DNA from 3 places in the Shewanella sp. Actino-trap-3 genome. Region 1 is predicted to be linked to each of the others. Evidence: predicted binding sites of a transcription regulator. Region 1 holds the regulator's gene; each other region holds the start of a gene.
The links. Region 1 encodes sigma-54, which starts transcription at its own class of promoters, with help from an activator protein. Its sites were predicted from a motif close to GTTGGCACGNNNNTNGNNT; they were not measured.
Positions count from the first base shown of each region.

Region 2: a site for sigma-54 is predicted at 1,693-1,711, ahead of CXF80_RS07725 (flagellar hook-length control protein FliK). Genes of this name have one in related genera too.
Region 3: a site for sigma-54 is predicted at 2,981-2,999, ahead of nirB (nitrite reductase large subunit NirB). Genes of this name have one in related genera too.

Region 1 covers NZ_PJCE01000001.1:3,850,299-3,860,259, reverse strand. The annotation lists gene CXF80_RS20320 (KpsF/GutQ family sugar-phosphate isomerase) at 1-507, shown strand, start outside; gene kdsC (3-deoxy-manno-octulosonate-8-phosphatase KdsC) at 510-1,076, shown strand; gene lptC (LPS export ABC transporter periplasmic protein LptC) at 1,073-1,633, shown strand; gene lptA (lipopolysaccharide transport periplasmic protein LptA) at 1,620-2,201, shown strand; gene lptB (LPS export ABC transporter ATP-binding protein) at 2,198-2,929, shown strand; gene CXF80_RS16630 (RNA polymerase factor sigma-54) at 3,072-4,556, shown strand; gene hpf (ribosome hibernation promoting factor) at 4,582-4,869, shown strand; gene ptsN (PTS IIA-like nitrogen regulatory protein PtsN) at 4,872-5,315, shown strand; gene rapZ (RNase adapter RapZ) at 5,312-6,178, shown strand; gene CXF80_RS16610 (HPr family phosphocarrier protein) at 6,195-6,470, shown strand; gene mgtE (magnesium transporter) at 6,936-8,300, shown strand; gene CXF80_RS20190 (hypothetical protein) at 8,824-8,976, shown strand; gene CXF80_RS16600 (transposase) at 8,996-9,247, shown strand.
Region 2 covers NZ_PJCE01000001.1:1,817,438-1,827,398, forward strand. The annotation lists gene CXF80_RS07725 (flagellar hook-length control protein FliK) at 1-1,511, opposite strand, end outside; gene fliJ (flagellar export protein FliJ) at 1,917-2,363, opposite strand; gene fliI (flagellar protein export ATPase FliI) at 2,369-3,709, opposite strand; gene fliH (flagellar assembly protein FliH) at 3,681-4,841, opposite strand; gene fliG (flagellar motor switch protein FliG) at 5,008-6,063, opposite strand; gene fliF (flagellar basal-body MS-ring/collar protein FliF) at 6,056-7,732, opposite strand; gene fliE (flagellar hook-basal body complex protein FliE) at 7,795-8,136, opposite strand; gene CXF80_RS07760 (sigma-54-dependent transcriptional regulator) at 8,390-9,739, opposite strand; gene CXF80_RS07765 (sensor histidine kinase) at 9,732-9,961, opposite strand, start outside.
Region 3 covers NZ_PJCE01000001.1:434,154-444,114, reverse strand. The annotation lists gene nirD (nitrite reductase small subunit NirD) at 1-219, opposite strand, end outside; gene nirB (nitrite reductase large subunit NirB) at 216-2,819, opposite strand; gene CXF80_RS01970 (ANTAR domain-containing response regulator) at 3,042-3,734, opposite strand; gene CXF80_RS01965 (glycosyl transferase) at 3,722-4,900, opposite strand; gene cobA (uroporphyrinogen-III C-methyltransferase) at 4,893-5,804, opposite strand; gene CXF80_RS01955 (nitrate reductase) at 5,804-8,593, opposite strand; gene cctA (tetraheme c-type cytochrome CctA) at 9,196-9,531, opposite strand; gene CXF80_RS01945 (NAD(P)-dependent oxidoreductase) at 9,939-9,961, opposite strand, start outside.

The DNA.
Region 1 (9,961 bases):
TCTAGCACCACTGCTACGCTAGCAATGGGTGATGCATTAGCCATCGCATTGTTGCAAGCAAAAGGGTTTACCCGTGATGACTTTGCCTTATCACATCCTGGTGGCTCATTGGGGCGAAAATTATTACTAAAAGTAGACGATGTCATGCATAAAGGCGATGATTTGCCTATCGTCAGTGATGCTATTTGTATTACTGAAGCGCTTTATGAAATATCTAAAAAAGGCCTAGGCATGACGGCGGTAGTCAACCATGAAGCCAAACTAGTGGGTATTTTTACTGATGGTGATTTACGCCGGGTCATCGATGCCGAAGTGAACCTTCGTACCACTTCGATAGCCCTAGTGATGACCAAAAACTGTGTGACCTGCCCTACGGGTATTTTAGCTGCACAAGCGCTACAAATTATGGATGAAAAAAACATCAACGGACTGGTTGTCGTCAATGAAAAACACCAACCGATCGGGGCATTAAACATGCTCGATATGGTTAAAGCTGGAGTCATTTAATCATGTCAGAATCAACCTCGTGTCACCAAGGATTTTACGGCCCTATCAGTAATGATATTTGGCAGCGAGCTCAGAAAATTAAACTGTTAATCTGTGATGTCGATGGGGTCTTTTCAGATGGACGTATTTATCTCAGTAATGCTGGCGAAGAACTCAAAGCCTTTCATACTCGCGATGGCTACGGTATACGCTCAGTTCTCACTAGCGATATTCATGTTGCCGTCATTACAGGTCGTCAATCAAAAATTGTCGAAACCCGAATGACCGGATTAGGAATTAAACATATTTATCAAGGCATTGATAATAAATTTGAACCTTTTGAGCAACTTATGTCGCTGTATAATGTAAGCGCCGAACAAGTAGCCTACATTGGCGATGACATGGTTGATCTGCCCGTAATGAAAGCCGTAGGTCTCTCCGTTTGTGTCGGCGATGGTCATCCGTTTGTAAAGCGACATTGTCACATGACAACGACCTTAAACGGCGGACATGGAGCTTTGCGTGAACTGACTGACTTATTGCTCTTAAGCCAAGATAAATTTGCCAGTGCTCATGGAATGAGTATATGAATCGGATCACCCTAAGTATTGTGGCTTTTTTTGGTCTTGCTTTTATGTTGTACTGGCAAGCACAAATAAAACGCAGTGAAATGGACTCGGTGAAAGTACCTGGTATTGAGCGCCCTGACTTTATTGCAGATAACCTACGCACCACGGAATTCAATCAACAAGGTTTTGTCGAAAGTCGAGTCAGCGCCGAGCACATGGAGCATTATGCTTCAAGTGACATCACTCACTTTACCAAACCGATATACCTCATTTACCCTGAAAATGGTAAAGCACAATGGCAACTAAGTGCAGATCGAGGACAATTGAATAAAAACACCAGCAAAGTCATATTAGAAAACAATGTTATTATTGATGCCATTGATATAGAAGAACCCCTGCAGTCATTGAGTACCCAAGCGGTGACGGTAGACTTAACCACTATGATAGGCACCTCACAAGAGATGGTGTATATCAAAGGCAAAGGGTTTATTATTCAAGGCTTAGGCCTACATGCTGACTTGAATTCGCAACAATTATCGCTACTGAGCCAGGTAGAAGGAACATATGAGCCACATTAATCGTCTCCACACTCGCGCCAATGTTATTTTATTGAGCAGCATGCTTTGCCTGTTGAGTTTGCCTGCTACGGCGAAACAAGGTGATCTGAAACAAGAATTAAAAATTGTTGCGGTTAGCCAATTTGCTGACATAAAAAATAACCAAATCATTTTTAATGGTCCGGTTAAGATTGTCCAAGGCAGTATTAATATCAATGCTGATGAATTACGGGCGTTTACCCCCGAAAACAGCACCAGTAAGAAACTTATCGCCACTGGCAAACCCGCGACGTTTTCACAAGAATTAGATGACGGTCAAATTGGTACTGCCAGTGCCGACGAAATATCCTATGACCTTGCGACTACCACGCTAACATTGACAGGTAATGCCAAACTTAATCAATCGGGTAGCCAAGTGACCGGTAATCGAATTAAGTACAACATCAATGCGCAAGAGCTTATTGCTGAAAGTTCGGGCACAGGGCAAGATCGGGTTATCACCATTATTCAACCTGAGAATTTCCAAGACGAGTCTGCGCCAAAGCAAAAACTCCCTGAAATCCCAGTTAAAAAGCAGATCAAACCATGACCCAAATAACCTTAACCGCTGAAAATCTGGCTAAAAGCTATAAAGATCGTCAAGTTGTTAAAGATGTCAGTTTAACGGTTAAAACAGGCCAAATTGTTGGGCTTTTAGGCCCCAATGGTGCAGGTAAAACAACCACCTTTTATATGGTTGTCGGCCTAGTGAAAAGTGATAAGGGTCGAATTTTAATTGATGATGACGATCTCACTGACGATCCTATGCATCTGCGAGCTCGCAAAGGCATTGGTTACTTACCACAAGAAGCCAGTATTTTCCGTAAACTCACAGTGTATGACAACATTATGGCCGTGTTGCAAACGCGCAAAGAACTCAGTACAGACCAACGTATTGAACAGCTTGAGCATCTATTAGAAGAGTTCCATATTACCCATATTCGAGACAGCCTAGGCATGTCGTTATCGGGTGGTGAACGTCGTCGTGTTGAAATTGCGCGCGCTTTAGCCGCCAATCCAAAATTTATTTTACTCGATGAGCCCTTTGCTGGTGTTGATCCGATTTCTGTCATCGACATAAAAAAAATCATTCAACAACTTAAAAGCCGAGGTCTAGGAGTATTAATTACCGACCATAACGTACGTGAAACGTTAGATGTCTGTGAGCGAGCTTATATCGTCAGCCAAGGTAATTTAATTGCCGAAGGCACACCTGATGAGGTATTGAGCAATCAACAAGTTCGGGCGGTGTACTTAGGTGAACAATTCAAGCTATAGTTACTTTACGGGCCTTTAGTCTATCTAACTCATTTGATTGAACGATATCTAAACAGCGTTAAACATCATTGATGTACGTGACAATCCATTACAGTTTTATAAATTGTCACTTTTATGGAAATCATCTAGGGATAAGCGGTAAATGAAAGCGTCACTCCAACTTAAAATGGGTCAACACTTAACCATGACCCCACAATTGCAGCAAGCCATTCGCTTACTGCAATTATCGTCATTGGAGCTACAGCAAGAAATCCAACAAGCATTGGATTCAAATCCATTACTTGAAATAGAAGATGAGTTTTCTGAAGCAAAAGACCCCGTAAAAGAAAATCGCGACCAAGCTGATACAGACTTCAGTGACAACAGCATTGTCAATATTGAAAAAGACACCTCAACAGTCGACACAGCAGAATCTATGACCAAAGAAACCATGGATGATTTAGCCATGGATACTACATGGGATGAAGTGTACACCGCCTCGCCGATGTCAGGTTCAGGTAGTGCTAGCATGCGCGATGATGACATGCCGTTTCAAGGTGAAACCACCGAAGGTCTGTATGAACATTTAGAATGGCAGAAAAATCTCACTCCATTTTCAGAGACCGATCTTGCCATTGCCACAGCGATCATCGACGCCGTGGATGAACGCGGTTATTTAACCCAAAGTACCGACGATATTCTCGAAGCCATGGGTGACGAAAATGTTGAGTTAGATGAAGTTGAAGCTGTATTAAAACGAATTCAACACTTTGATCCCGTTGGTGTTGCTGCACGTGATTTAAGTGAATGTTTATTGATCCAATTAGCGCAATTCTCTAACACCACACCCTATATCGATAATGCCCGTTTGCTAATTAAAGACTATTTAACCTTAATTGCTGGGCGTGATTTTAGATTATTGATGCGCAAAACTAAGCTAAAAGAAAATGAGTTACGTGACGCCATCACCCTAATCCAATCACTCAATCCTCGTCCAGGCTTATTGATCACCGCCACCGAAGACGAATTCGTTATTCCCGATGTCACGGTACTAAAGAAAAATGGCCGTTGGGTTGTAGAGTTAAACCCAGACAATATGCCCAAAATTGGCGTTAATCAGCAATACGCTGCCATGGCTAGAAGCAGTAAAAATCAGTCTGACAGTCAATTTATTCGAGGCCATTTGCAAGAGGCTAAATGGTTTATTAAAAGTATCGAAAGCCGCAATGATACTCTACTCAAAGTGGCAAATTGCATTGTGCAATTTCAGCAAGGCTTCTTTGAATACGGTGAAGAAGCCATGAAACCTATGGTGCTAAATGATATCGCTGAAGCAGTAGAAATGCATGAATCGACAATTTCACGAGTCACCACACAAAAATATATGCACACCCCACGTGGACTATTTGAACTAAAGTACTTCTTCTCTAGCCATGTCAGCACTGACGATGGCGGGGAATGCTCATCAACAGCAATTCGTGCTTTTATCAAAAAGCTGGTTGCCGCAGAAAACCAGAAAAAACCATTGAGTGACAGTAAAATGGCTCAACTTCTGGCAGAACAAGGCATAAACGTTGCTCGTCGTACGATTGCAAAATACCGAGAAGCAATGCTAATCCCGCCCTCAAACCAACGTAAGAGTTTATAACCTACAAGGTTGTGGAGGATTTTCTATGGATATAAATCTGACTGGACGTCATGTCGAAATAACAGAATCTTTACGTGAGTATGTTAATGGTAAATTTTCAAAGCTTGAACGACACTTCGATCAGATCCATAATGTACACGTTGTACTCCATGTAGAAAAATTACAACAAAAAGCAGAAGCCAAAATCCACGTTAATGGCGCAGAGATTTTTGCTATGTCAGAAAATACTGATATGTATGCTGCAATAGACGCCCTGATCGATAAACTCGACCGTCAGGTAATTAAACACAAAGAGAAGTATACAAAACACTAACGATGGAACTTTGTACCATTCTGCAGCCGGAATGCACTACCTGTGCCACACCGGGCAGTAAGAAAAAAGTACTGGAACTCATCAGCAATTTAGTCGCTGCCCAGTATCCAACCCTGTCTTCGCAAGAGGTTTTTGAAAGCCTATTAGCGAGAGAAAAAATGGGTAGCACAGGTATAGGAAATGGCATTGCGATACCTCATGGTCGATTAACGACCATCGATCACCCCATCGCGATATTTGTTAAATGTGAAGAAGCCATTGCCTTTGATGCAATTGATAAGCAGCCCGTGGATATTTTATTTGCTTTGTTAGTACCTGCAGACCAGTGCCAACAACATTTAGGCACGTTATCGAGTATGGCTAAAAAGCTCAGCGATAAGCAAATATTGAAACAGCTTCGCAAAAGCCACAACGCAACAGAACTTTATCGGGTTATAACTGCATGAAACTTGTCATAGTATCGGGACGTTCAGGTTCAGGGAAATCCGTTGCCTTAAGAGTATTAGAAGACCTAGGATATTATTGTGTCGATAATTTGCCTCTACCCCTCATTGGCACATTACTCGCTCAGCTCAAGGGCAGTAATGATTTAGTTGCGATTAGTGTTGATGTCCGCAACATTGCTGAACAAGGCAAAGTGCTTCAAGACCAATTAGCCCTACTTGAACATGACACTGAAATTATCAGCTTCTTTCTAAATTCCAATGATAAAGTGTTACTTAAACGCTACAGCGAAACACGCCGATTGCACCCGTTATCTAAAAATCATATTTCACTGCAAGAAGCGATCAAATTAGAAGGCCGTTTACTTGAGCCTACCGCAAAAATTGTTGACCATTACATTGACACTTCGGCGCTAAATATCTACGAGTTAAGCGACCAAGTTAGGCAAATACTATTAGGCAGTGTCGATAAAGAATTAGTGATTAACTTTGAGTCTTTTGGCTTTAAGCACGGCATGCCGACTGAAGCGGATTTTATGTTTGATGTACGTTTTTTGCCCAATCCACACTGGGAAATAGAATTGCGCCCAATGACAGGATTAGACGAACCCGTACAAGAATTTTTAGGGCGTCAGCCATTGGTCAACAAGTTCATTTGGCAAATTGAAAACCTATTTGAAACCTGGATGCCACATCTAGAACGTAACAATCGCAGTTACCTGACTATCGCGATTGGTTGTACGGGTGGCCAGCATCGGTCGGTATATATTGCAGACCAATTAGCAAAACGATTTAGGCAAGGCAGTAAACACACTGTTAATGCTCGCCACAGAGAATTAAGTATAAGTGAACTAACCGCTAAGTGAGCATAGGATTGCATGAATGATCAAACTTGAACGCCAAGTTACCATTTCCAACAAATTAGGATTACATGCCCGTGCAGCAACAAAACTCGCGGTATTAGCCGCCGATTTTGACGCGAACATCACCTTAACTCAGGGCGAAAAAAACGCCAGTGCCGCAAGTGTGCTCGGGTTATTAATGCTTGAAAGTGGAATAGGGAAAATGATCACCGTGACCGCAAAGGGCCCAGATGCCGAAGTAGCATTAAATGCAGTGTGTGATCTGATTAATGCTAAATTTGATGAATCTTGTTAAATTAGTGAAGAGTACGATTCGCGAGTCACTCACTTTTTAATCCACTATTATTCTTATTACACGTGGCCTAACCAAACTGTCACGACATTGATGCTCAACGGTAGACATCAGTCCCTCGATAATATTAGCCCTTAAGTTTATCTCACGCAGTTGATACCCATCTGATTAAGTATCAGTTCACTCTGCGGGAGTTTAGCGTTTAACATAATACATATATCGCCGCTTTCAGCAACGGATCCAGTTTGACTCTGCATCCGTGTAGTCGTCCGTCAATATGATGTATAGCAGCGTAGACCATGCATAATTTCGTCCAAAGGAAACGACTCAAGTATCCCATTTTGGCGTTACATTGTCTTACAAGCAGACAACGATTATTGCACCAATACGCCTTAAACAGAAAAACCTGAGCAGCCCAGAATGATTACATACTTGATGATATAAGTATGATGAATAGGAAGTAGATATATGGGTAAAGAGTACCTAGATAATGAGATAACCGAACAACGCCTCAATCAACTCGTTCAAGCGCTAGACAGTGGTTTGTTTGTTCATGCTCGTAACATGTTGCACACCATGTCACCTAACGATGTCGCCCTAATTCTCGAATCATCACCCCCCAAAAACCGACAAGTGTTATGGCAACTGATTGACCAACAATATGCGGGTGAAATTCTTGACGAATTAGGTGAAGAGCTTAAAGATTCACTCATTAGCAGCATGACACCAGAAAAGCTCGCCCAGGCCACAATAGGTATGGACACAGATGATCTCGCCTATATTCTTCGCAGCTTACCCGATGGAGTTTACAAGAAAGTACTCAAGTCAATGCGCAGCCAGGACAGGGATAGAGTAGAACAAGCACTGCGCTACCCTGATGATACTGCAGGCAGTATCATGAACACCGATACCGTCACCTTACGACCCGATGTCAATATCGAAGTGGTATTACGTTATTTACGTCAACGGGGAAACTTACCCGATACTACCGACACCTTATATGTTGTTGACCGTCAAGATCATGTTTTAGGCGGAGTAAGATTAGTCGATTTATTAACCTGCGATCCAAGCGTAACCGTCCGAAGCATTATGGACACAGAGTTAGAAAGTATTCCGGTTGAGATGTCTGATAAAGATGTAGCCCAAAAATTTGAACGACTCGATTGGCTATCCGCCCCAGTCGTCGACAGCCAAGCAAAATTGCTTGGCCGGATCACCATCGATGACATTATCGATGTGATCCGCGAAGATGCCGAGCATTCAATGATGGGGATGGCAGGGATGGATGATGATGAGGATACCTTTGGCCCAGTGCTAAAAAGTACGCTAAGACGCTCCCTGTGGTTAACGATTAACTTATTTGCTGCGTTACTTGCCTCGTCTGTCAGTAACATGTTCGAAGGCACCTTAGAGCAATTTGCCACCATCGCGATTTTAATGACCATAGTTCCGAGTATGGGCGGGGTTGCCGGTAATCAAACCTTAGCACTGGTGATCCGTGGTATTGCACTTGGGCATATTGGCCAAAGTAACTCACGTTGGTTGATTGGTAAAGAACTCAGCATTGGATTATTAAACGGTTTAATGTGGTCTATATTGGTATTTTTTGCAGTATGGCTGTGGAAAGATGACATCGCGTTAGGAGGGTTAATTGGTTGTGCTATGCTGATTAATATGACGGTTGCAGGCTTTGCTGGCGCCACTATTCCAATAATGTTAAAAAAGTTAAATATTGACCCAGCATTAGCCGGTGGCATGGTATTAACCACGGTGACAGATGTGGTTGGCTTATTTGCATTTTTAGGCCTAGCCACATTGTTCTTAATCCACTAGCTCATTCATTTGATTGGTGCACATCATGTCGTCCAGTGAAAATTGCAAACTCTAGCGCAATTCCCCGGACGACTTCGCCCCCGCCATACATCGCTAGCCTGTTTAACATGCGTCTTCACGCCCGGATCACTTACCAAGATGACGTCCATTGAAGCCATATCATCAAACCCACTCCTTGTATGATTTTTTAAACCATCCACTCGGAATAACTCATTCGACTATAACGCCTTGCTCATCTTGTCATTAAGATGGCCTTTTGCTGCCATATTGGTCATCCATACTGTGCAGCATCGACCACTTCAGCGATAAATAATCGCCATAGCATCTTTCACCAATTTAGTGCAATTGCACCAAACTAACCAATAGGTTAGTAATAACCCATTGACAACAAAAACTTAAATACTTGATAAATAACAACTTAAATTTTTATATAACGTTGGCACAAAGTTTCCATATAACAACTCATACCCACTAAGAGGTAGTTTTATTGTAAAGCATTCCATTGTACTTGTAGGAGATAGCGATGAAGAAAATAAACTTAAGTCGTCAGATTAAATCGGTCAGTATCATGCTCAATAATATCGTTCAACAATGCCGACAAAATATTTTTTTCTTAGCGCATCTCGGTTGCAGCCAGTGGGATGATGTTGAAACTCGCTCAGGCAAACATAAATAAATCAGCAGGAGGTTATTTGATGAGTATGTCAAATGCGAGACAGTATCCAGTGGAATTACAAAGACAAGTAATTGATGAAGTCAAAAACCATAACAGATTATTGTCTGATGTAGCAAAGCAATACGGTGTATCAGCTAAAACCGTTTACCAATGGGTAAGAAGTAATGATCTTCGCCAAATGAGAAGCAAAAGCGCTATCGTGTCAGAAATAGCCCATTTACAACAAAAAATCACTCAGCTAAGTCAACAGTTACATACGATGGCAAGCTAAGCATATACGCTTGAGATAGCGTTTAAACTATCTTAAGCAATAATGACTGGAAATTCAGTTAACCGTTTTGGCAAGGATGTTTGATGGTGTTAGCAACTCGTCCCCCAGCAAGTTGATAACAAAGCAACAAACATTCTAATAATAAGCGCAAAATACTTGCATCCTTGCCGCTTTATTGCTCCACCGTTAGTCGTTAAGGAAGTCGGCTAACATAACAGTTAAGGCGTTATTGGGTCCCCAGACTCTATTATCCAATAACGTCATTTTTAATAAGGTGTTTTAGCTTTAGCCATTGACGGCGCGATTGTCACCATTAACAGAGCTAAATATCAAAACCGTTTTGGCAAGGATGTTTGATAGTGTTAGCAACTCGTCCCCCAGCAAGTTGATAACAGAGCAACAAACATTCTAATAATAAGCGCAAAATACTTGCATCCTTGCCGCTTTATTGACAGTTCAGGCGTTATTGGTTCCCCAGATGTAATAGCCAATAACGTCATTTTTATTTCAGCCTTTGGCTGATAGCTCAAAGCTAAAATAATAATAATGAGCTTGAGCAACGCCCTAAAGCTTCAATTGATACTCAATGATTGCGTTAGGGTGGTGATACCATCGCAGCATAAATAATAATATAAATAAACTATGCAAACAAAAGCCCCAATGCAAAGGATGCATTGGGGCTTTTTCATACTCATAAGTTAACCTTAGTCGGAG
Region 2 (9,961 bases), 2.0 Mb from region 1:
TCATCCAATTGGCGGCCTTCCCCACTATGATCTCCTGATTGTTCATGCTGCTGTTCGCTACCGCCATCGCCTTGGGACACATGACTGTCGGTCAATTGTAATCCTTCTTGCGCAAGCATCTCGCGTAATCGTGGCATAGCTTGCTCAACGATATCTCGGGTTTGCGACTGGGCAACATGAAACTGCACTTGAGTTTGATCGCCTTGGATTTGAATTTTAATCGTTAAATGTCCGAGTTCGGCTGGATCAAGCCGAATTTCAGCTTGTTGAACACCATTACTTACCATAGTGATTAACTGCTGTTTCATCACCGGAGAAAAACGCTGGATCATCTCTTGCATCTGAGCGCCAGCTTCTCCTTGCGGTCTTATCGATAACTGGAATTGCGGCACATCACTTTTATTGACCGAGGTAAAGCTATTGTGATTTTGTAAGGTCTTATTGTCAGTTTCACTGACATCAGCCACAGCATCGAAGCCAAAATTAGCTGGGGTTAAGTGGGTTGAAGGCTCACCGGAGGAGCGCTTTATCGCTAAGGAGTCTAATACCACTGAAAAATCAGCTTTGGCCAGTACTTTGGCATTATCAGTATCTACTTGAACATTGCTATTAATGCGATCGTTATCACCTAAAATAGTCTTGGGATCGACGTTCATCGCTGAAGTCGCTTCAACTGAAGCGGCAGAACGACTAAGCCCAGAGCTTAAAGGACCCGTCATATCTGATTTAACGGCTGCAGAATTAAGTGCAGAGTTAACATCGGTAGCACTCGCTTTACCTTGGATCGCCACGCTGGTGGCGACTGATTTATCAATTTGGTTTTGTTGTTCACTATTAAGCTTGCTGTCTGGAGATTCATCACTGCTGTCTATATCAGCCTCCACCATGGCTAAAATAGACTCATCAATAACCGGTGCTTGTAGATTAAAATCACTAATTAATACGTTTAAGGCTTGAGGGTCTAACGCTTGTAAGTCTTTTACCGATAAATCAGCAAATGCCATTAAATTGTCTAGTTCTTCAGCGCTAAGCTGAGAAATAGCCTCTTTGGTAGTGATAGAATCTGCCGGTAAATCAATAGTATCAGTAAATAACTCACTAACACCGACATCATTATTGGTCTTTTCAACAACAGCACTGTTTGGCGCTTCTGTCGAAAATGTGGTGTCAAAATAAACCTCAGATTGTTCGACATGTGGCAATTCTTTTCCGCCAGAGGAATGACGTTTATTGATTGAATCCGCCATATTAAGTTGAGCAAAAATCATTTCAACATCAGCATTTTCGTCTGTAGACAGCTCACTTGCGATGCCAGCATTTGCTTTCCCCGCTTCAGCATCAAACGACACCTGCGCCGTATTAGCGTTATGCCGTAAAATAAGACCGGATTCGCTCGCTTGATTAAAAGCAGATAAAAATAATTTATTTTCAACATCTTGCACGTTTACCTTCGTGCTCGCATCGGCAGGTTTACTGCTATTGCCAAGTAAGATATTGTTCATCTGCTGCATAATCTGCTCCACTCAATTAAACAAGGTTAGGTGATATATCGTCTAAAAACAGCTAGGTCATCACCTCCATATACGTCACATATTTGTCTGTTCAATTATATGTGTAAGGTGATTGCAAAAGCCTCGTAATAAGCTCGCCACCGTCGCTTCACTGACGATTTGTATTTCAATTAATAATATTAAGCAATTTAAGTGCCAACACATGGTTGTTCGATGAACTTTGCATAATAGATAACCAAGCAAAACATCAGCGAACCAGCAAGCGCATCATGATATTTTGATGTGTGCAGATCGCGACTTGTCAAACTTGCCATTTTTTGCGACTAAGGCGTCTTCACGAGTTAATAGAAGCGTCAATAGTGAGTCTATTGCAAGTCGATAAATGGTCATTAACAAGACAAAGGGTTATTTAAGTTTTCGGCGAAAATACTGTTGCATCGCAAATTCATCTGAGTTTTTTTGTTCAAGTTTAGCTTCTATTGCCATAGCCTTCTTGGCTTTTTGCTTTAATAACATGTCGACCGCTTTACGTTTTTGTTGTGTTTCTTGCCAATGAACTTGACGATAGCCAACTTGTTTTTCGGCATCTTGAACCGCGCCAACCTGCTGTGTTATTGCATTATCCACTTGACGAATAAATTGATGGAATTGATGGTATTGGTTTGCGCGTAACGTGGTTCCTGTGTGTCCTTCCATCTGTTTCATATAATCTAAGCGATAGTTGTTTAATGCATCCAGCTGACCTTGGCGTTTTTGCTTTTCAAATTGAGCCGACTTAAGCTGTAAAGCAGCTTGATCTTCGGCAGAAGTGGCTAACTTCAATACCGTCAATAGTGGATCAGTTCGAGTCATTTACTTTATCCCTGACACTGCGCGGCTATTTGAGTCAACATGACTCGACTCTCTTCAAACGTCACTGGTTCTTTAAATCCCTGACGCAAAAAGGCATTCATTGCAGGTTGTAAGCGGATCGCATTATCAATCCTAGGATCGCTGCCCTGAGAGTAGGCGCCAATTGAAATAAGGTCTCGATTCTGTTGATACAGAGAATACATCTGTTTAACTCTGCGCATGGCTTCTAGGTGTTCATCACTGATCACCATAGGTGCTACGCGGCTAATTGATGCTTCCACATCGATGGCAGGATAATGACCCGAATCGGCAAGTTGACGAGATAACACAATGTGGCCATCTAAAATAGCGCGAGAAGCATCAGCAATAGGATCTTGTTGATCATCACCTTCAGTCAATACCGTGTAAAAAGCCGTAATAGAACCTTGCCCAGCACCGCCATTACCCGCCCGTTCAACCAGGCGCGGTAACTTAGCGAATACCGAAGGGGGATATCCTTTGGTTGCTGGCGGCTCTCCTACCGCAAGAGCCACTTCGCGTTGTGCTTGTGCATAACGCGTCAAACTGTCCATTAGCAACAAAACATCGTAACCTAAATCTCTAAAATACTCAGCAATACGAGTGGACGTTTCACAAGCCCGTAAGCGCATTAAGGGAGACGTATCTGCCGGTGCGGCCACAACAACTGCGCGCGCACGACCTTCTTTACCCAAAATTTCTTCAATAAACTCTTTAACTTCACGACCACGTTCGCCCACTAAACCCACCACAATAATGTCGGCTTTAGAACCTCGCGTCATCATGCCAAGCAGCACACTTTTACCCACACCAGAACCGGCAAACAAGCCCATACGCTGGCCTTTACCGACCGTTAACATCGAGTTGATTGCACGAACGCCGACATCTAAAGGTTCGGTAATCGCTCGTCGAGATAATGGGTTAATGTAAGGGCCATGACGTGAAGCATATTGATCAGTATTAAGCGGTCCTAAACCGTCTAATGGCAAGCCACTTCCGTCTAACACTCTGCCTAATAATGATAAGCCAACATTTAATCCAGATTGTTCACCTAACGGCTTAACGCGCGCGCCGGGCAACACCCCTCTGAGTTCTTCAATAGGCATTAAGTACAGTAATGTGTCATCAAACCCGATAACCTCTGCCACCAAATCACCCACCATGGTTTCGATAGAGCATAAACTACCAATAGGTGCACGACATCCGGTCGCCTCGAGCGTTAAACCAACAACCCTAACTAACTGCCCGCTTGCCACTGGTCGCAGCGGTAATACGTGCTTATGATGCACAGCAAATTTGTTAAGTAGTCGATGTTGACGAGTGCTCATCGGTATTTCCTTGGGATAGGTCTTTCGTCTGTTGCTGAGTATCATCCGCTTTATCTGTTGGGACAGTATCATCCGCTTTATCTGCTGGGACAGTATCAGCTTGTGCACTTGTGTCGAGCGTTACACTTGTCTGTGGATCGACAATGGGATCTGGCGCATCAATGTGTTGAGTCACCGTTTCAGCATCCGTATCAACAGTATGACTTTGGCTATTCTGGTCATTATCAGCACGGTTGGTACTGTCGATGGTGTCGTTAAGCTCAAGGGGTTGTTGATGTTCACTCAAATTATCGACTGATGTGGTTTGATATTGTGAATGAGTTGCTTTTTGTTGTTGCACATTCTTAGCTAACTGATTCGACTGGGCGTCTAATTCACTAAACACTTGGTTAATACGTTGCTCAACACGTAAATCGACAGATGAACGCACACTTTCAATGATACAGTCACCATTTGATAATGACGGATCGATATCAATTTGCCACTGATTTTTGTCCAGTTGTTCCGCACTGTAACATTGGTTAACTATTTCAGCATCGGCTTGATTCAAGCGCAATTTAACCCGTTGTTCTTTCAGTGGCAGAGCATCAACACCTTGACGAAATGCCAATAATATATGTTCTGGATGCGTCTTAAGTTCATGGCCAATCACCGACTTGGCTAAGCTTATTGTCATTGCCAACAGTTCAGCTTCAATTTCGTTATCTAATATAGAGAGTGGCCGCTCAAATTGGTTAATAATTTGATTAAGTTGCTCAACAAGTTCATTAACTTTCGTTTGCCCGGCCTCCAATCCTTGCTGCTCGCCTTGAGCGAACCCTTGTTGGTGACCTTGCTCCAGTCCCTCTAAGCGCCCTTGCTCTAATCCTTGTTGATGGCCTTCTTGTTTGCCTTGCTCAAGCCCTTCTTGCTCCGCGGCTGCGCGAATGTCTTCAATTTGCGCCATGGTCGGTGGTGCCATAGACTTCTCGGCACCAGCAACTGGAGTCGGCGTGTGCGCCTCAGAAAACTTACCAAACATGTTTGACGGTTCTAAACTACTATCTTTAGTCATATCAGGTAATTGCCAATGCCTAAATGCTTGCTCATCATCCGTATTGAGCGTATTTTTAGGCGATTTTGATTCTGGCATAATTCATCACTTATGTTGTTGAAAACATTGTTCAAAAGCAAGGTTCAAGGACCTAGGGCGGACTGCGTCCTAGAACCGAAGCGTCCTAGAACCGAAGCGTCCTAGCAGCGAAGCGTCCTAGCAGCGAAGCAGCGCTCTCGGTAATGGCTTGGATATAGATACTGAGTTACAAGAACTCGTCGCCACCAGTTCCGCCTAACATGATTTCACCGCTGTCACTGAGGCGGCGAGCAATAGCCAGAATCTCTTTTTGTGCCACTTCTACTTCACTAATACGAATTGGCCCCATGGCCTCTAAGTCGTCACGAAGTAATTCTGCTGCACGTTTAGACATATTACCCAGAATTTTCTCTTTCAAACCTTCATCTGCACCTTTAAGTGCTTTCATCAGAATATCTTGCTGCACTTCACGTAACAGGGCCTGAACGCCACGGTCATCAACGTCAATTAAGTTCTCAAATACAAACATCATGTCTTGTATTTGTTGCGCCATTTCTTCGTCAGACTCACGCATGGTTTCCATTATCTGGCTCTCAACACCCGTATCGAGATAGTTCATAATATTGGCAGCCGCTTTTAGGCCGCCCATTTTGGCTGCTTGCGTTCCACCTTGACCCGCGAATTGTTTTTCCATAATGTCATTCAACTCTTGCAAAGCCGCTGGCTGAACCTCTTCAAGGTTAGCAATACGCATCATCAAATCTAAACGGGTATTTTCTGGGAACTGGCTAAAAATCTCAGCGGCTTGATCTGGGTCTAAATATGACAACACAATGGTTTGAATTTGCGGATGTTCGTTTTGGATAATCGTCGCCACTTGGCGGGCATCCATCCATTTTAACGAATCAAGCCCTTTAGCCCCGCTGCCCATGATAATTTGTTCAATCAAGTTGCCCGCTTTATCTTCACCTAACGCCGCGGTTAACGCTTTACGAACGAACTCTTCGCTGTTAAAGCCAATTGACGAGAATTTTTGAATATCATCTAAGAATAACTTGTGAACCCCAATGACTTTATCTTGACCAAACTCATCCATCGCCGCCATCGCCATACCCACTTTTTGCACCTGCTTAGGTTCTAAGTGTTTTAAAATTGACGCCGCATCCGCTTCATTCAAACTGAGCAGTAAAATGGCAGTTTTCTCAACACCAGTAACCGAATCCAGGTCAAATCCCGTAGCTTTTTCTGCTTTTTCTACGCTTTCTTTTTTTTCATTAGCCATTGTCTTGTAACCAGTTCTTAATTACTTGCGTGGAAAGCTCTGGCTCATTGGCCACGATTGCTCTAATTGCTTTAATCATATCATCATCTTTATGCAGATTAGGTATATGAATTGACCCATCATCGGCATAACTGTATTCCGCTTCTTTAGTATTAAGCATACCTAAGGTATCGGCTGCATACTGATCTTCAATTTCAGCTAACTCATGTCCAGGATGAACATCATCGGGCATCTTAATCCCATTAGGATTGGTTAGCTTCTTCAGCATAGGTCGAACCACGGCCAGAATAAGCACTAAAATAACAATCGCACCTAAAGCCAGTCTAATCGCACGCCAAAACCAAGGCTGCTCCCACATATCCGGTTCTGGTAACGCTTCAATTAACTGATCCATAAAGGGAACCGTTACCACTTCAAGCACATCACCGCGTTGGGTGCTAAAGCCTACCGCGCCTTCTAAAAGACGACGGATATTGGTTAATTCTTGTTCGGTTCTCGGCACGCGAGTGACCTGACCATTTTCATCCGTTTGCCCGGGTTTAAAGTTAATCGCAACTGACACACTGACGCGGCGAACCACACCAATTTGCTGACGAGTGTGGCTAATCGTGGTGTCTAACTCATAATTACGCGTGGCTTCTTTTGAAAAATCACCTGACACAGTTGAGCTTGTCGCCTCACCCGCCACTTGCGGAATATCGGACTCCGTCGGCGGTTGATTGCTTAACGCACCAGGAATACCGCCAGAGCTTTGACCCGATGAGTTTCGCTCAATGGTCATTTCGCTGCGGATAGCGGGTAAGTCAGGAGAATAACGCTTTGCAGTTTGCTCTACTGCGGTAAAGTTCATGTTGACATCGACTTGAGAAGTAAAGTTCTCAGGTCCTAAAATAGGCATCAATATTGATTCAATTTTTTTACGGTATTCTGCTTCTTGTTGTTGCACGAGATCTTGTTCACGACGGGCTCGAGCAGAGGTGCCATCTTGACTACCAGAATTAAGTAAACGACCATTTGAGTCCGTCACCGTCACGCGAGAAGGCACCAGTCCTTGCACCGCAGAGCCAACAATATCAACAATCGCATCGATCTCTTCTTGGCCTAATCCACCACGACGAACGCTCACCACCACGGTTGCACTTGGCTTAGAGGCATTACGAGCAAAAACGTTTTGTTTTGGTAACGCTAGAATAACTTTGGCACGACTAATACTTTTTAATTCTTCGATAGCCCGAGCCAAGTTTAATTCTTGGCTGAGTTTTAAGCGAGCTTGCTCCATGCGTTGGCTGACACCAAATCCGCTATCTTGGCTTAAGTAATCATTAGCTTGGGTGTTACTTTGAACACCTGCTCGGCTGAGTAATAACTTAACATCTTGATATTTGTCTTCAGGCACTTTCACCACATCGACATTTATTTGATAATCGATTTGATTTTTATCAAGTACATCCAAGACTTGGATCATCTCAGTTGTTTCCATTTTACCCAGTGGACGATACTCAGGCTCTTGGGCCCACATCATCACAAAAACAGCCATAGCAAGACATATCGCTAATGCCAAGATCATGATCACTTGGCGCATCATATCGGCGCCACCAATGCCGCCAAGAAGCCCAGACGGGTTCTCTTGCCGTACGCCGGTATCAGCGGTTGAATTTGAACCTACCATTAAGTCTGTGCTCACAATACTTACCTGCTATATCTGATGTTGTTATTTTATTTGATCTGCGACTAAACAGGCATATTCATGATTTCTTTATAAGCATCGACAAGTTTATTACGTACCTGCACCGTTGCTTCAAAGGCAACGCCAGCTTTTTCACGCGCAATAACCGTATCAGACAAGCTAACCGTGGTGTCACCCATATCTAAACGCGAGGCTAAACTTGACGATGCTTGTTGTAGTTCATTGACGCTACCCACCGCCTGAGACAACAACTGGCTGAAATCAGCACCGGTAGTGTTATTGACTTGCTGGGTTAAATTAGGACGAATTGATGAACCAATAGAAGGGGCTATTTCGCCACGAAGTGACTGCATTTCTTGCATTAATGGATTTGCGCTAATCTGCACGATGTAACTCCCTTTCGTCGGCTTTTTGACGACAACAATAACTGATAATGATTTATAGCAATTTAGATGCCAATATTACAATTAGTAGGCGATAGGTAGAAAACAATTATAAAACGATTAGAAAACAGGCAGGCGAAAGTAACCTATTTACCATATAAAATAGGTCACCTTTTGTCTTAATGATAAAATAAGATAGTAAAATCAATCAATTAAATAAGCTTGAACAAATAATCAATTCGCACATGCATTGGCACTAAGCAGGTAATTGGATCCCCATATCGCGCATTTTTGCCATTTTATAACGTAACGTACGAGCACTGATCCCGAGTTTTTCAGCGACCATTTTCCGACTACCCTGACATTGATTTAGGGTTTCTAAAATAATCACATGCTCTTGGGCTTTTAATTCGCCACCTAAGCCTTCTAATTCGGCAGACTTATCAGTGTCAACATATTCTGGTGCCACTAACGCCACATCGCCAGAGTCTAAAATAATATCATTAACGCCAATATCATCATTAACCCGCAATATCAGTGCCCGTTGAATAACATTGTCTAACTCTCGCACATTACCCGGCCAGCGATGGGTTAATAAACGCCGAGTCGCACCGTCATCCAGCTGTGGTACTGAGGTCATATTAAGTGCTTTAGCATGTTTAATAATTAAATGCCGCGCCAGCGGTAAAATATCGGCAGGGCGTTGATGCAGCGCAGGCCACGTTAACGGGAATACATTAATTCGGTAATATAAATCTTCTCTAAACTCACCCGAGGTGGCCAGCGCTTTAAGATCGCGGTTTGAGGTTGCCAGTACGCGAACATTCAGTTTAATGGTTTTACGGCCACCTAAACGCTCAACCTCACGCTCTTGTAACACCCGCAATAACTTAGCTTGTAACCCCAGCTCCATCTCAGATATTTCATCAAGTAATATGGTGCCGCCTTGGGCTTGTTCAAACTTACCAGGGCATGCCTGATAAGCCCCAGTGAACGCGCCTTTTTCATAACCAAACAAGGTCGCTTCCAACATATTCTCGGGTATTGCAGCGCAATTAATCGCAATAAACGGCTGGTCATGGCGTTGGCTATGTTGGTGAATATAACGCGCCAGCACCTCTTTACCTGAGCCACTCGGCCCCATGATCATTACCGATGCATCAGATACTGCCACACGCTGAGCCAGCGACAACAAGGCTAAACTTTTCTCATCGGCAACCACAGGCTTATCGTGGTTTTGCTTTAAGGGTAAATAGCGGGACACCTGATTCAACAACACTTCAGGCGCAAATGGTTTAGCAAGGTAATCCACCGCGCCTAATTTCATTGCACTAACCGCACTGTTAATAGTGGCATAAGCGGTCATTAATAAGACTGGCAGTTTAGGTTGGTGCTGCTGTAAATAACCCAGCAACCCCATACCACCAATACCGTCCATTTGCACATCGCTAATCACCATATCAAAATGGGTTACTTTTAAGGCCAAAATAGCCTCTTCAGCACTGCCAACATCAACACAGTCGTAATGGGCGAGCATTAGCGTATCGAGTAATGCCTCACGTAAATCAGCATCATCTTCAACTAATAGAATATTGGCTTCAGCCACGCATCACCTCCTGATCACTTGCTTTGCTAATGTGCGGAAAGCTCAATCGAATATGACAACCCATTCCAGGTTTACACGACAACTGTATTTGTCCGCCATGGTTATGCACTACCGACTGAACAACCGCTAAGCCCAATCCTGTACCTTGACTTTTAGTGGTAAAAAAAGGTTCAAGTATTTGTTGTTGCATTGACGGTTCGAGCCCTTTGCCATTATCGATAA
Region 3 (9,961 bases), 3.4 Mb from region 1:
CTGTTTATAAAGCGGCGAAGCCACACACAGCTCTCCATCAATTTCGCAAATCAATCCTCTGGCTAACAAGCTCACGCCGCTAGCGGGATCGACATTATCAAGGGCAAATAAACCGTCTTTATCTAAGTTAAAAATAGCCACTGCACGCCCGGCAACCCAAGCGGCTATTCCCGTGCCTTTTGGCATACTTGCTTCAGTGCACACATTAATCCAAATCATGCTAATTCCTCCACTTGGGCTTGTTCGACATCGTCAGTAATCTCTTTAATGGCAATCGAGCCTGCCCCCGCATCGTTAATGGTAGGGAAACGCTGTTCCCGAATACGCTGATAAGCACTGGTATCCGCTTCAGGAGCATCATTCGGGTTAACAAACTCATTAAAACGCGCCAAAAAAGCAGGTTGCTCAAGGCTGGTTTTCCACTCACATTGGTATGTGGCAGCGATATGATCCATTTGTTGTTCTAGCGCGGCATTAATCCCAAGCGCATCATCAATAACTACCGATTTTAAGTAATCTACTCCCCCTTCTAAAGCGTCCATCCAGGTTGAGGTGCGCTGTAATTTGTCTGCGGTTTTGACATAGAACATCAAAATACGGTCGATGTATTTATACAGGTCTTGGGTGGACAAATCGGTAGCAAACAAATCACCATGACGCGGACGCATGCCGCCATTGCCAGCAACATACAGATTCCATCCTTTATCGGTTGCGATAATACCGATGTCTTTGCTTTGGGCTTCTGCGCACTCACGGGTACAACCCGATACCGCAAATTTCAATTTATGCGGACTGCGCAAGCCTTTGTAACGATTTTCTAAATCGATAGCGAAACCAACCGCGTCTTGTACGCCATAACGGCACCAAGTACTGCCAACACAAGACTTAACCGTTCGCAGAGACTTGCCGTAGGCATGGCCAGTTTCAAAACCAGCATCAATGAGTTTTTGCCAAATTTCAGGTAACTGCGATAGCGTTGCACCAAACATATCAATGCGCTGGCCACCGGTTATTTTGGTATACAGATCATATTCTTGGGCGATTTGGCCCATGGCGATGAGTTTAGTCGGAGTAATTTCGCCCCCTGCAACCCGCGGCACAACAGAGTAAGTGCCGTCTTTTTGGATGTTACCTAAGTAGGCATCATTGGTGTCTTGCAGCTGCACATGACCGCGGTCTTGATTGAGCACATACTGGTTTTGTAAGCTGGCAAAGATAGATGCCGCTGCTGGCTTACAAATATCACAACCATAAGTGTGACCACTTGCTGATGGCTTGCCATGTTGTGTCATTAAGGTATCAAAATCACTGATGCCCTCGACTTGGCAAAGGTGATATAACGCTTGTCTGTCGTGATCGAAATGGGCGCAAATACCGGCATTATAATCGAGCCCAGCGGCTTGTAATGTTTGATCTATAATTTTTTGCACTAACGGCGCACAGCCGCCACAACCTGATGCAGCGCGAGTACATGACTTGATGTCAGCTATTTTATGCTTGCCTGCTGTTACAGACTCAACAATGTCGCCTTTAGTCACTTGATGACAAGAACACACAATAGAGGAGTCTTTTAAATCTGCTTCGTTTTCAGCACCGGCAAGCAATAATTCAACCGCGGAGCCTTCAATCTCATCTTGTGATAAATAAGCATCGAGCAAGCGGCTGTAATCGCTGTTATCGCCAATTAATACCGCACCTTTTAAATATTTACCGGTTTCATCTAACCATAACTTTTTATAAATTCCCGCTTGGTTATCAGATAACTCAACAAATTGTGCATTTTCAAAACCACGGCTTGCGCCAATAGCGGCCACATCAACACCCAGTAACTTCAGCTTGGTGCTCATGTCTGCGCCGGTAAATGACTGAGAAACGCTAGTTGATGTTAATGAGCCAAGATGAGCAGCCACAACCCGCGCCATTTGATAACCTGGGGCCACTAACCCAAATATTTTTTGCTGCCATAATGCACATTCTCCAATGGCATAAACATCGGGCGCAGAGGTTAAACAGTAATCGTCAATTTCAATGCCGCCACGTTCACCAATATTGATATTTGAAACCCGTGCTAATGAATCTTGTGGACGAATACCCGCTGAAAAGACAATCATGTCAGTTTCAAGATAAGACTCATCATTAAAGGTCATTCGATGTAATGCCGTTTCACCGTCGATAATCGCGGTGGTGGCTTTTGAGGTATGCACGCTCACGCCGAGTTGTTCAATTTTGCTACACAATAAATCACCGGCTTTGTCATTTAGCTGAACGGGCATCAATTGTGGTGCAAACTCAACAACGTGGGTTTTCACCCCAAGTTGTTTCATGGCATTGGCGGCTTCTAAGCCTAATAATCCGCCGCCCACAACAACCCCAACGTGACTGTTTTGGGCTGCAGCTTGGATAGCTTCAAGATCTTCAATGGTGCGATACACTAAACACTGAGCGCGATCGTTACCTTGAATAGGCGGCACAAACGGAAATGATCCGGTCGCCAGTACGAGTCGATCATAATGGTAATTACCCCCTTGGGCACTCGTGACCGTTTTAGCGGCAATATCAACCGCGGTGATCGGGGTATTTAAGTGCAGCGAAATTCCCCAATCTTGATAGTCTTGCGCACTGGTTAACATTAACGGATCGGCGCTACCGGTCTCAAAATATTTTGATAATTGCACTCGATCATAGGCTGGACGGGGTTCTTCACCAAACACATGCACATCAAACGTTTTATTGAGCCCTAAACTACACAATTGCTCAATAAAGTGATGACCTACCATGCCATTACCGACCACCACTAACTTGGGTTTTGAGACTGCCATATCCTGCTCCTTCATGCCATGGACCGTAAAAAACAAAATGGCGCCAACTCCGCTTAAAGAGTTGGCGCCATTGCCTGTTACTATTCCGATTTTTTAAATTTTATTGTTTGAACATTAACGGTTTAAAAACCATTATCGACTTTCAGTATCATACTGTGATGTTGCAGGCTCTATGCCAACAAACAAAAAACCATAATCACTTGATTAATATATAATTAAAACTTAGCAGCCTTTGTGCTGAGACGATAATATGTCCGCCTTAGGGATAATCGCACCAAAATGAGGCGCACCATCATTGTTCACCGCTAAAGTATCGACTGCTAACGAAGTATTTTGCTTGCTGACAACGGCAATAATTTGTGCCGACATTTGTGCCACCGACAAGCCTTTTTGCATCGCTTGTTGTTGAATAATGTGGTGTGCTTTAGCTTCATCAAACCCTTGTTGCATTACAATCAACTTTGCTTGGCTGAGCAGTTTTATACTGCGAATTTCATCATCTAACTTTTTAAATTCGGCTAAGGTTTTACTGGCGGCATTAAAACGCGCTTGGGCTAAACTGATCACGCTGGTTAAACGGTTAACGGTCAGCATATCCGGAATAAAAGTGGTGCGCCCACAATCAAGCAAATCGGTTAACGCTGCCTGTTGCCATGTTTTGGCATTGACAACGATCACCATAGGTTTACTCGTTAATGTACGCTGGATCAGCCCCTGAATTTGACTGTGTAATGTCTCGGTTAATACCAACAAGGTATCAAATGTTTGTTGATGTAATTGTTGCTCAACTTGGCTTACCGAAGTCAATACAGTGACATGCCCAAACGCCGCCAAACAAGTCTGATACTGCACCAGATCACAATCGGCCACAGGTACAGCCGCAAAGCTCTGATCGCAATAGATTAAACTGCGCATAACCACTCCTTGTTCCGCCATTGATCTAGTGGATTATCTGTTGTACTAAAACGGTTTGCCCAACATTGTTGACTCAAACTGACGGCTTGCGCTGCTGTAATCGCCGTTGCGTTAATTGAATCTATCGCAGCTGATTGGCGGCTCAGTAATAGCAGCAACGCAGCCAAAGTAGCCTGAATACTGCTAAGTGCTTGCTCGATCATGGTGCGCGACATTAATTCAGTGAGTTTATTGACTGAAAAAGGCTGTTGTTCACGCCATAACAGCGCAAGAATGTCGCTAGACAATTCGGCTTGGCCCACTTTCGCACCAGAAAAACCTTCTAATAATGTGGGGACCGATAAGCTCGATACCACTATAGTGTTTGCTTGTCCGTTGACGACAGTAACCGTGGTCGACACTCTTGGATTACATTCTGTTTCGCCTTGTAAACCTTTAAAAATCGCGACACTGCCGGCATGGTATTCACCTTTTGCAAATAAGATTTCGCATATGCCTTGGTGCAGATTATCTAACCCGGGGTGAAAGTAGCTGCGCAGACTGATCGCTGCATTAGTTGGGTTGATACACCGCGCTGCGGTTTGAATAAGGCTACGAAGACCCAATTCTTGATGCAACTGGCGGCACTCATCTAACACTGGTGCTAAATCACCCGCACATACATAAACAATGTTATCGGATAGCAAGGCTGCATTAGCGCTTTGTGGTGTAGTACAACAAGCAATATTGACTGCCGCTAAGCAAGATTCAACATGGCGGCGATGGGGTAAAGCTTGGCTGTCGCCATGCAACATTACACGCACACCTTGGCTTGCCAGTAGTTTAGCCACCAACAATAACCACGGTAACTGCTCACGCTTACCCGCATACACAGGCCAGTCAATATCAACCGCCAATGTCCCCCAACCAGTATCTAATGTATGACGTAGCCCTGCGACCATCCCAGCAACTTCTTCTGTGGTTTCACCGCGCACGCGCATTAGCATCATGGCACTCGCCATCTGTACCCGGGTGGCTTTTCCTTTAGCAAAACCTTCAAGTAATAAGCTGGCCTCAGCAAATGTTAACGTCCGCGAACCTTTTTCGCCCTTACCCAAGGCTTTAATCAATAACCTAAAATCAAATTCATCGACTGATGTCAGGGTTAACTCACCAATTTTAGGCATATAGCACCTCGCATTCATATTCAGAATGTGGTTGTGACTCTGGCTGTGGTGAAACAAAATCAATATCGTCGAGTAAAGCACTAAGCTGCTGGCCGACACTGACCACTTCACCAATAATGATTAATGTTGGCCCAGAGTCCTTAATAGTCAACGCAGCATCAGCCATAGAGTCAACGGTTGCATAAGTCACAATTTGGTTTGGTCTACCGCCATTGGTAACAAAAGCTACCGGCAAGTTAGCGGCGCATTGGGTATCGAGTAACCCGAGTGAGATGCTTGCCGCTTGTTCTTTACCCATATAAAAAACTAAGGTTGACTGTGCTGTGAGCAATGCTTGCCACTGCGTAGGAGCATTTGCATTATCTGCATCGGTCATTTTTGTGCCGGTGATCAGGGTGACACTTCGAGCCATACCTCGAAAAGTCAGTGGAATACCTGTGCTAGAAGCACAACCTAACGCGGCGGTAACACCGGCAATAAACTGCGAACGGATCCCCTGCTGAGCCAAGTAAAGCGCCTCTTCTGAGCCGCGACCGAAAATATGCGGGTCTCCGCCTTTTAAGCGCACCACTTTAAACCCTTGCTGTGCCAAGCTCAGTAATAACGCATTAATATCTTCTTGCTTAACACTGGGCTGGCCGCAACGTTTACCGACAAAGTGGCGCTGACAAGATGGCGTCACTAAGGTTAAAATATCGCTGCTAACAAGGCTGTCAAACACGAGTGCATCGGCTTGGGCAACAATCCGCGCCGCCTTAATGGTCATCAAATCCAATTGACCACAACCTGCGCCAACAATGGCGACTTCGCCAGCTTGCAGTTCGCTTGTAGGTAATCCATCAGTAAGACAGCCTAAAGAGTTAATTGACTGATGACCTTTTATCATTGCGTCTACGCTATTCATTAGGCAACGTCCTCTTCTACTGCATGTTGATGTTCAATTTCGGTGTACGATAATGCATCCAGCCAACTTTGCTTGGCACACTGCTTTACTTCACTGTGACAACTGCCACATTGACGCCCGCAACCTAATAATGATTGAGTGCTATCTAATGCCTGTTGAAAACTGATGTTGGTTAAACCGTCACCCATCACTTGGTCGTTAAATTGTTGATTGATTTCGTCGTTAATGCTCGCTTCGGTTACCCCTGTACAAGCACAGATTAACGGGCTATTACCGGCTTTAATTTGCTGATGTAGCAACTTCATTAACTGCTTGTCGACAGGCTTGCCAATAAACGCATTCATCTGATTTAAGCCCACATTCACTTGAGTGTGAGACAACACTTTTAATGCCTTAAGTAATCCTTTATCCATATTGCATTGGATATATAAAGGCTGGCCATCTACCGTTAAGGTCCATTTAAGTGAATAGGCTGTCGCTTGATAGGCAAAACCGTCGTTGGTATCTGTAAAACCAATGTGATGACACACTCCGTTCTCCAGCGTTTGTGCAACTTGCCAGCATAGCCCGTGAGCAGAAGAGTCGTGTTGACCAAAAACAACACCTTGCAGCGCAAGTTGAATAGGGCTTAATATCACTGGTTGACACTTAAATCCTGGTTGCTTTGATATTGGATCAACACGGGCATCTAACGCCTGATTCACCCCTTTGGTCATAGAGAACTGCGCCGACCAATGCATCGACATCGATGCCACATTGGCTGGCATATCGTCATCGACAACGGCGCGTGCCACAGTGAAGGCTGACGATAATATGGTCGCATTGGTATCCATTGAGTGCGGGGTCATTGCTGATTGAATTCGTACAAAACCACCTTCGGTTAAGGAGAATTTTTGCAACTGTGATGAATGTAAATGAATAACAGGCTCAGGAATGCTGGCGCGTAAACTGGCGATATGTCCGGTGCGAGTCATGGTATGCCACTGATCGCGACTACGGCCGCTGTTTAATAACAGTGTGTTGTTGGTTAACGACTGCTCTGATGGATTAACAGGCGCTGGCGCGACAAATTGCGCTTTACCACTTGCAGTGGCAAACACACCATCACTGAAAACTCGCCCGCCTCGCTGGCCTATTTGCGTAGCAGAAGCAATAGGCCATTGTGTTGGCAGTAACGCATCATATTGCCCTTTTGATAAGTCGGCTAAGCCAGTTAAATCAAATACTTTGTTAGGAAACTGCTGTTTTACTCGAGCAGACATGGCTGAAAATTCGTTGAAAACACTGGCGTTATCTTCAAAATCAAATCCGTGAAAGCCCATTTTTTTGGCCACTTGGCTCATAGCCCACCAATCAGCTTTAGCTTGACCTTTGGGGGTAATAAACCCACGCTGGCGGGTAATGGTGCGTTCACTGTTGGTCACAGTACCGCATTTTTCTGACCAACCTTGCGCTGGCAATAACACATCAGCAAGCTTGGCGGTATCTGAGTCTGGGCTAATTTCAGATACCACTACAAAGGGGCAATCGGCTAAGGCTTTGGCAATTTTTTCACTATTAGGTAACGACACCACTGGGTTGGTACCCATAATCCAAATCGCTTTAATTTTGCCATCGGCAAGGGCATCAAACATCTCTACTGCTGCTAAGCCTTTTTGTTCGGCTACGCTGTCGGTTTGCCAGAAATCAGCTAATAGCTGACGTTCAGGTGCTGAAAATCCCATATGACAGGCTAACTGGCTCGCTAAACCACCGACTTCACGGCCGCCCATAGCATTAGGTTGTCCGGTTAACGAAAAGAATCCACTGCCTATTTGTCCAATTTGACCTAAGGCAAGATGACAGTTAATCATCGCATTGGTGGTATCTGTGCCTATAGTTGATTGATTCACTCCCTGACAAGATGCGGTAAGTACTTTTTTATGACCCGCCACTAATTGATAAAACTCAGTAAGACGAGTAACAGATACTCCGATTTGATTTGCGAGTTCGGCTAAATTGGCACTTAATTGTTGCGCCTCGGACACAACAGAATCAAAACCCTCGGTGTGTGCTGCAATGTAAGTGTGATCAACACAATTTTGATCGGCTAAATAACCCAGTAAGCCATGAAATAATGCTAAATCGGCACCTGGTGTAATCGCTAAATGTAAATCCGCTTGTTTAGCTGTCGCGGTTGATAGCGGGTCGATAACCACTAAACGGGCATTATTGGTTTTTTTAGCCGCTAATATTCGTTGAAAAAGCACCGGATGAGTCCAAGCAGTGTTAGCACCCACCAGCACGATGACTTCTGCTTGCTCTAGGTCATCAAAGCAAGCTGGCACCACGTCTTCACCAAAAGCGCGTTGCATTGCACTCACCGCTGACGACATACATAAACGAGAGTTAGTATCGATGTTAGCCGTTTTTAAAAAACCTTTGGCGAACTTATTCGCGACATAATAATCTTCAGTGAGTAATTGCCCTGAAAGATAAAGGGCAACAGAGCCGGGGCCATGCTCAGCAATGGTTTGTGCAAAAGTATCAGCAATTAAGGTGCTCGCACTATTCCAATCAAGGGGTTTACCTGAACGATATTTTGGATAACGTAGCACATTGGGCTGATCTAAACTGTCGAGTAAGCGTTCACCTTTAGCACATAAATGACCGTAATTTGCAGGATGATTGATATCACCCACTAATGATAAATCAGCTGTATTTATATCAGTCCAATCCGCTTTGTTCGGTGACACGCTTACGCCACACCCGACACCACAATAAGCACAACTCGATTGGATCTTTGACATACATCTACCCTTTCACCTTGATTATTTCATAGTTAACTACTGCGAAAGCTGTGCCAAAAAATTAACTTACTGATTTACAATAGAAATAAAAACCGTCTAGATTGATAACCGCAATATTTGTGCAACAAAAGTGCAGACCTGCGCACTTTTGTTGCGCATCTATCTGAAAATAAAGGGATTTTAATACCTATAAAGAGGTATTACCTTGTTGTTTCATCCCTTATAAGCAAATCATCAACTCAAGGCATATTGAGGTAGGAATAGTTTTTTCTAGTCAGTTGATACAACGCAGAGGCGTAACCAATAGGAATGCCTGCAAGTCGAGTGGCAACACTGCCTATCTTTTGCTGAATAAATTCATCAGGCTTTAGCCCAAACGGGTAAACAAGCCTCCCTCATCGCCTCGCTAACCAAAAATAATGGCAAGTTATATCTATGACTTGAAATAGACTGATCCCGATCGGTTTACCCCACTCCGTATCCCGGATTGAGGTTAAGTTAGGCTTATTTATGCAGGCAGATGTAAGGTTTTAGTCAGTTATTAGGAGAATAAAAACAAAAATACCGACATAAAGTCGGTATTTTTCAGCTATCAAGATAGCTTATTTTGCAGTACGGCCATCGTCATGACATGTATCACACGTTGGTACTTCGCCTACTTTTGCGTCATGTGGTGCGTGGCAATCGGCACACATTAACATACCATCATGCGGCTTATGGTTATCATCCATTTCAGCAAGAGAACCATGACAACTTTGACATTGTTCAAATTCATATACACCATCTGATGATGGCTCTCCATCAGCGTGACAGTTTTCACAGCCACCCATTTCAACATGAAACTCAGCGAGGGTCTCATCAGCAGCAAATGATGCAGAAGACATCATCATTACCGCGAAACCGGCCGCAAACAATGTACTTAGTAATTTATTGCTCACTTTTCATTCCTCCAATTTTAGTGTGTGCCCGCATTCTTTTTATCTGACGCGGATCATCACACTGCAGTACGACACTTTACTTAAGGGTTTACTCAACAACTTTATTTATAAACAATTCATTAAAACAATTCATAAAACAATCGAAAATTGAATGGTAATATAAACGTAGCTAATCAATCTACTTTAAGCAAAATTAATTTAGATTAGGTAATAATAGCAGCGTTAACATTTTGAATATGTGCGCCACATCATGTAACGCAATGGTTTTTAGTCAACAAACCGACTTGCTACCAATGATAGCTAATGTAGTCATGGTTAATTTAAGTTGGGTTGTCGCCAATAAAAAGCCCCGACTAATGTTGGGGCTATCTTTGAGCTATCGCATTTATAACAATGATTTGTTGATATTAACTGCGAGATTTTTCTAAAC